Regions from separate parts of the Geobacillus sp. FSL W8-0026 genome, predicted to be linked through region 1. Evidence: riboswitches for the same ligand, from Rfam matches in the RefSeq annotation. Region 1 holds a riboswitch; the other holds the start of a gene.
What was found. Region 1 has a riboswitch for FMN ahead of ribD (bifunctional diaminohydroxyphosphoribosylaminopyrimidine deaminase/5-amino-6-(5-phosphoribosylamino)uracil reductase RibD). Riboswitches for the same ligand answer to the same signal wherever they lie in the genome.
Positions count from the first base shown of each region.

Region 1 (3,483 bases):
TGGGCAACCATCGGCTCTAAGCCGAGGCGTTCCGCCAACTCTTCCGTGATCGGCACGCAGACGAGCCCGCGACCGTGCGTAATCATAAAATTAATGATATCCGGCGTCACCTTTTCGGCCAGCGCGACAAAATCCCCTTCGTTTTCCCGGTCTTCATCGTCGCAGACGATGATCACTTCTCCGTTGGCAAGCGCGGTCAGCGCCGCTGCGATGGAATCAAACATCAGCCCAGTGCCCCCCCTTTTTCCGGCTTATTTGTACCCGTGCTGCTCTAAAAAGTCAACCGTCAACCCGCGCGCTGGCGGCGCTGCTTTGGCGGCAAGAAAAGCGGCGACATATTTGCCAATCATGTCGCACTCAATATTGACGAGGTCGCCGGGCCGCTTTTCACCTAAAATGGTGGCCGCCCGTGTATGAGGGATCAGCGAAACGGTGAACGTGCGCTCGCTCAACCCGAAAATGGTCAAACTTGTGCCATCGACCGCCACCGATCCTTTCTCCATCATATACGCGCGCAGTGAAGCCGGCACTTCGATTTCATAATAAACCGCGTTCGCTTTCGGCCACTGGCGAATGATGCGTCCGACGCCGTCCACGTGCCCGCTGACGAAATGGCCGCCAAACCGCCCGTTGGCCGCCATCGCCCGCTCCAAGTTCACCTTCGATCCGGGCTTTAGCGTCTTCAGCGCCGTCGCTTTCACCGTCTCCGGCATGATGTCAACCGTAAACCGGCGGTCGTCAAACGATGTGACGGTGAGACAGACGCCATTGACAGCGATGCTGTCGCCAAGTTGCACATCTTCAAGCACCCGCTTGGCGCTGATGGCCATGACGATGGCGTCCCCGGTTGCGTTCATCCGCTCGATCGTGCCGATCTCTTCGATGATGCCGGTAAACATCACGCTTCCTCCTTTCGCTTCGGAACAGCGGCGATTTTCACGTCCGGACCGATCCTTTCGACCCGCCGGATGTCAAGCTCGAGCGCTTCGGCGAGACGCGGGAAGCCGAGGCCGCCGATCGGCGTAGGGGCATCCTGCCCGCCGATCAGCTTCGGGGCTATGTAGGCCACCACTTCATTGACCGCTCCCGCGCGGAGAAAGCTGTCATGGACGCGCGAACCGCCTTCTACAAACAGCGACATCACCTTCTGTTCGCCGAGCAAGCGAAGCACATCGCCGACCTCCACTCGATCGGTCGGCAGCGACACGACGCGCACGCCCCGACGCTCGTATGCCGCCGCTTTTTCCCGACTGGCGCCTCGGCCGGCGATGATCCACGTCTCCGCCTCACGGTCGGTGACGACGTGGGCGTCAAGCGGGGTGCGCAAGCGGGTGTCCAAAATAATGCGCAGCGGGTTTTTCCGCTGTTCCCCGATGCGAACGGTGAGCTTTGGGTTGTCCGCGATCACGGTGTTGACGCCGACCAAAATGGCGTCATGCTGGGCGCGGAGACGATGGACATCCTCACGGGCCGCGCTCGATGTGATCCATTGGCTTTCCCCTGTCGCCGTCGCGATTTTGCCGTCGAGGCTGCACGCGTATTTCAGCGTCACAAACGGCGTCTTTGTCGCAATGGAATGGAAAAACATCCGGTTGAGTTCATCCGCTTCTTCTTTTAAGATGCCAACGTCGACGTGAATGCCCGCTTGGCGCAGCTTGTCAATTCCTTTTCCCGCCACAAGCGGATTCGGATCGGTCGTGGCGACGACGACGCGGCGGACGCCGGCTTCGATAAGCAAATCGGCGCACGGCGGCGTTTTGCCGTAATGGCTGCACGGCTCCAGCGTCACATACACCGTGGCGCCGCGCGCTTTGTCGCCGGCCATACGAATCGCATGCACTTCGGCGTGCGGCTGTCCGGCTTTCAAATGGGCGCCAAGCCCGACCACTTCCCCGCCGTTGACGACAACCGCGCCGACAAGCGGGTTCGGCGATGTTTGTCCGCTGCCGGCTTTCGCGACATTCAACGCCAAGCGCATGTAATCTTCGTCTCGATACACGGCTTTCACCTTTTTCTTTCGCAAAAATAAAAATCCCCGGAACGACTCCGGGGCTTTGGGATGCGAGAGAATGAGTCATGATGCGCATAACAGCGAACAAAACATTCGTTCGCCTCCTATGGCTGCACGTGCCGTCTAGACACCGTTGCCCTGTTGGCCGCCGAGGGCTGCCCGCTTTCGGCACAGCGCCATCAGCCACCATGCGCACATCGCCATCCTTCTCCCATCCAGACTATACTGTCGGCTCCGGAATCGCACCGGATCGTGCCAATCAGGCTCGCGGGCTGAGAGGCGCGTCGCCTCATCACCGCCGGTCGGGAATTTCACCCTGCCCCGAAGGATGCATCACCATGCTGTTTTTATTATACCATGTCAGCTTCCAAGCGTCATCATTTGACAATCCAAATCCAATACGCTGCCCCCCATAACAGGCTGGCCGCTACCAATAGGAAAAACAGCCGCCAGTTGTTGCGCCTTGTCCGCTCATCGTCCCCCGTCGGCCGCTTATTGTTCGTCAAACACTTTCACTTCCTTCATCACATCGCCGTTTTTCATCGCCTTGACAACGTCCAGCCCAGACGTTACTTGGCCGAAGACGGTATGCATCCCATCGAGGTGCGGCTGCGGCTCATGAACGATGAAAAACTGGCAGCTGCCGGTGTCGCGGCCGCGGTGCGCCATCGAAATCGCCCCGGCGACATGGCGGTGTGGGTTGTTGTCCGTCTCGCACGGAATCGTATAGCCGGCATCGCCCGTCCCGTTGCCGCGCGGGCAGCCCCCTTGGCTGACGAACCCGGGAATGACGCGGTGGAAGGTTAATCCGTCATAAAATCCTTCATTCGCTAATTTTTCAAAATTGGCCACCGTCACCGGCGCCTCATTCGGAAACAGTTCGAATTCAATTTTCCCGCCGTTTTCCATCAAAATATACCCTTTTTTCGCCATGATGCTTTCGCTCCTTTGCTTGTGCCTAAATCGCTTCTATCATACCATGGATGATTGGGGGAAAGAAAGTCAAAGACAAAAACGGCGGGGATACGATATAATGATAGTGCATGTTCCATGAACAGGAGGCGAGCTAGGTGAAACGAATGATCGCTTCATCGCTGCTGGCGGTTATCATGCTGATGTTGCCGGCGATCGCTGCGGCCGATGCGGCACCGGGCGACGTCATTGTGACGCTCGGCGAAAATTTAACAAGCGACCAAAAGCAAAAAGTGCTTGAAGAAATGAAAGCGCCGGACGGGGCGCAAACGATCACCGTCTCGAACGCCGAAGAGCATAAATATTTGGGCGGGCTCATCCCGAAAGCCCAAATCGGAACGCGCGCCATTTCTTCGTCCATGATCACGATTCGCGAACCCGGCTCAGGGCTGCGTGTTGAAACCCACAACATCACATGGGTGACGAAAGAGATGTATACGAACGCCTTGATTACCGCCGGGGTGAAAGACGCGGACATTTACATCACCGCTCCGTTTCCC
Region 1 covers NZ_CP150194.1:1,360,350-1,363,832, reverse strand. The annotation lists gene NST29_RS06890 (bifunctional 3,4-dihydroxy-2-butanone-4-phosphate synthase/GTP cyclohydrolase II) at 1-224, opposite strand, end outside; gene ribE (riboflavin synthase) at 252-899, opposite strand; gene ribD (bifunctional diaminohydroxyphosphoribosylaminopyrimidine deaminase/5-amino-6-(5-phosphoribosylamino)uracil reductase RibD) at 899-1,999, opposite strand; FMN riboswitch at 2,211-2,344, opposite strand; gene NST29_RS06875 (hypothetical protein) at 2,389-2,517, opposite strand; gene NST29_RS06870 (peptidylprolyl isomerase) at 2,504-2,944, opposite strand; gene NST29_RS06865 (DUF1002 domain-containing protein) at 3,082-3,483, shown strand, end outside.

Region 2 (3,483 bases), 440 kb from region 1:
GAGGACGGATGGTATAATGAAAAGGCCAGTGCCTCGTTAGAAACGCGAACGTAGGTGCTTTCTGCCTCGGGCGGATGAAACAAACGGAAAGGAGAAGCCAAACGATGCGATTCAACTATGTGTCCCATCTATATTGCCCCAAATGTGCACGTACATATGATGTCGATCAAGTTCATCAACTTTGCGAATGCGGCTCGCCGCTTTTGGTCGCCTATGATTTGGAGGCGATGCGCCAAGAAGGGGTGAGGGAAGCGCTTAAGGAACGCGAACCGAGCCTATGGCGGTATCATGAGTTGCTTCCGGTGAAACGCCCGGAACATATCGTGTCGCTCGGTGAAGGGATGACGCCGCTCGTGCCGATGCCGCGCTTAGGGAAGGAAATCGGCATTGAAGCGCTGTACATGAAAGACGAGGGGGTTATTCCAACAGGGACGTTTAAAGCCCGCGGGGCGGCGGTCGGAGTTTCCAAGGCGAAAGAACTGGGCGTCAAACAGCTCGCGATGCCGACCAACGGCAATGCGGGAGCGGCGTGGTCGCTGTACGCAGCGCGGGCGGGCATCCGCGCGACGGTCGTCATGCCGGTCGATGCGCCGGAACTGACGCGCAAAGAATGCGCCATCGCTGGGGCGGAGTTGTATTTCGTCAACGGCCTCATCAGCGACGCTGGGCAAATCGTGGCGAAAGCGATCCGCGAATACGGCTGGTACGATGCTTCTACATTAAAAGAACCGTACCGGATTGAAGGAAAGAAAACGATGGGGCTTGAGATCGCCGAGCAGTTCTCTTGGCAGCTTCCGGATGTCATTTTGTACCCGACCGGCGGCGGGGTCGGAATCATTGGCATTTACAAGGCGTTCAAAGAACTGAAAGCGCTTGGCTGGGTGAGCGGCAAGATGCCGCGGCTGGTCGCCGTGCAGGCTGAGCATTGCGCGCCGATCGTGAAGGCGTGGAACGAAAAAAAGCGCGAATCGGAGTTTTGGCCGAATTCCCATACGGTGGCATTTGGCATCAATGTCCCGAAAGCGCTCGGCGATTTCCTTGTGCTTGAGGCGGTGTATGAAACGGACGGCTGTGCGATTGCGATCAGCGATAAGGACATTTTAGCGGAACAGCGGGCGGTGGCGAAACTGGAAGGGGCGTTCATTTGTCCGGAAGGGGCGGCGGCGTTTGCGGCGGCCCGTAAGCTGCGCGAGAGCGGCTGGATTCGCGACAGGGAGACGGTCGTCGTACTCAACACGGGGACGGGATTGAAATACGCTGATTTGATTCAAGTCGCCCCGCCGGTGCTCGAGCGGGGGGATGAGCTACCAAAGGAGAATGGATAAATCGATGGAGTAGGATAACGTGGAAAAAAATGATAGACAAACGAAAAGAGATATTGTATACTAAATTCATCGGAATAATAAAAATGAATAAACGATTCATCTTCGGGGCAGGGTGAAATTCCCGACCGGCGGTGATGAGGCGCTTGGCCTCTCAGCCCGCGAGCCGCAAGGCAGGATCCGGTGCGAGTCCGGAGCCGACAGTATAGTCTGGATGGGAGAAGATGAAGGTTTGCCGGCGTTTGGCGTCATTCGCCTGACGCTTCGTTGAGTTCGCCCTTTTTCTCCCTTACGCCCTTGGGTTTAAGGGAGTTTTTATTGGCGTCCCCGCTCGGCAGCCTTCTTCTTGTGAGGATGAATCACGAGAAGGAGAGGAGAACAAGCGTGAAATTCATCAACACCCGCACCTTTGTGGCTGTCGGGATTTTGAGCGCTGGTGCGTATTTGCTTATGATGCTCAATTTTCCGCTTCCACCGTTTCCGAACTTTTTGCTAGTCGATTTCAGCGACATCCCGGCCCTTTTCGCCGCGCTTTTGTATGGCCCGCTTGCCGGCGTGCTTGTGGAACTGCTGAAAAACGTGCTGAACTATGTTCTCGTCGGCAGTGCCACCGGCGTTCCCATCGGACAGATCGCCAACTTCACGGCCGGGGTGGCGTTCATTTTGCCTGTTTCCTTTATTTATCGAAAAGCGGCATCGAAAAAAGGCATGCTGCTTGGACTGGCGGCGGGAACAGCGACAATGGTTCTGATCATGAGCGTGCTGAACTACTACGTTTTTTTGCCGGCGTATACGCTTTTTCTCGGCGCTCCGGCGATGAGTGCGCCGGAAACAAAAGCATTGGTCATTTCTGCGATTTTGCCGTTTAACGCGGCAAAAGGAGTGCTTATGGCGGTTGTGTTTATGCTCCTCTTTCTGCGCCTTCGCCCGTGGCTACAAAAACAGGCTGTCGCACGCCGGGCAGCATAGCGAAAAAACGAGGGGTTCTGTTCCAATCCCTCGTTTTTTCATTTCTGCTGTCGATGAGTGGGGAGATTCGATTCTCTTCACCAAAACCGAAACTTGGATACCGATTCGGCGAACCGCTCTTCTTTAAACGGATTGGCGGTCATCGAATACCCGCGCTCTTCCCAGTAGCCCGGCTCGTCCTTTTTCATGAAGCGGATGCCGGACGCCCATTTCGCCCCTTTCCATAAGTAAAACGTCGCCGGTGGAATAAAGCGGAGCGGATAGCCGTGCTTCGGCGAGATGTCTTGCCAATCGTGATGCTTGTCTTTCCAGCGGTAGACAAACAGTGCATCATCGCCCATCAACGCGTCAAGCGGCAAGTTCGCCGAATAGCCAAACCGGTCGCCGTTTAAGTAGCCGTAAATTTTCACGTATTTGACATCGGGATGCAGCTCCACAAAGCGCAAAAATTCGCGGAAGGCGATGCCTTCGAACGTCGTGTCGAATTTCGACCACGTCGTTACGCAGTGCATATCCACGGTCGAAATCGTCTTCGGCAGCCGCATCACTTCCTCATATGACAGCGACACTTCCTCTTTCACGTCACCGAACAGCCGAAAATTCCACGTCGCTTCATCAAATGAGTATACGTCTCCTTCGTGCAAAATCGGCCATTTTTCCGTTTCAAATTGGCCGGGAGGGAGTTGTTTCGACATAAGCAGCCACTCCTTTATGATTGATGATCGAACATCGGCGCAAGGGAAGCGAACAGACGTCATTTTCCTTTGGTGCGGCCATTGCCGACCACCGAGTGGACCGAGGATCATGCTCATCGGTTTTGTCGGCCGGCATGACGTCCGTTGTTTTTCGGTGGCAACGGCTTCTCCCCGCATCGAGCATCAGGGCTGGAAGATCCAACGCGGTTCTCCCTGTTTTTCCATTATATCATATCCGAGAAGAAAGGATGGGCGCTTCCGTTTTTCTGACGTCGAGGAAGCGGAGGTTGGCGAACGTAAAGATGGAGAAAGGAATGGCGGAGTCATTTTGCCATGAAGCCAAGTTGGATACGGAATATTTTTGTCAATATTTATTGATTTTCTACTTTTCCTAATTATATAATGATAATAACAAATTTGAAACAGTCGTTCCGAAATTCGGAACGAAGGTGGGAGGGAGAGGCTGGCGAAGAAAGGGAAGGCAAAGGTGTGATGAG
Region 2 covers NZ_CP150194.1:1,799,015-1,802,497, forward strand. The annotation lists gene NST29_RS08985 (threonine synthase) at 105-1,325, shown strand; FMN riboswitch at 1,420-1,552, shown strand; gene NST29_RS08990 (ECF transporter S component) at 1,707-2,291, shown strand; gene NST29_RS08995 (sulfite oxidase-like oxidoreductase) at 2,369-2,986, opposite strand.
Region 2: linked by a shared signal. The riboswitch ahead of NST29_RS08990 (ECF transporter S component) and the one ahead of ribD (bifunctional diaminohydroxyphosphoribosylaminopyrimidine deaminase/5-amino-6-(5-phosphoribosylamino)uracil reductase RibD) in region 1 are both predicted to bind FMN.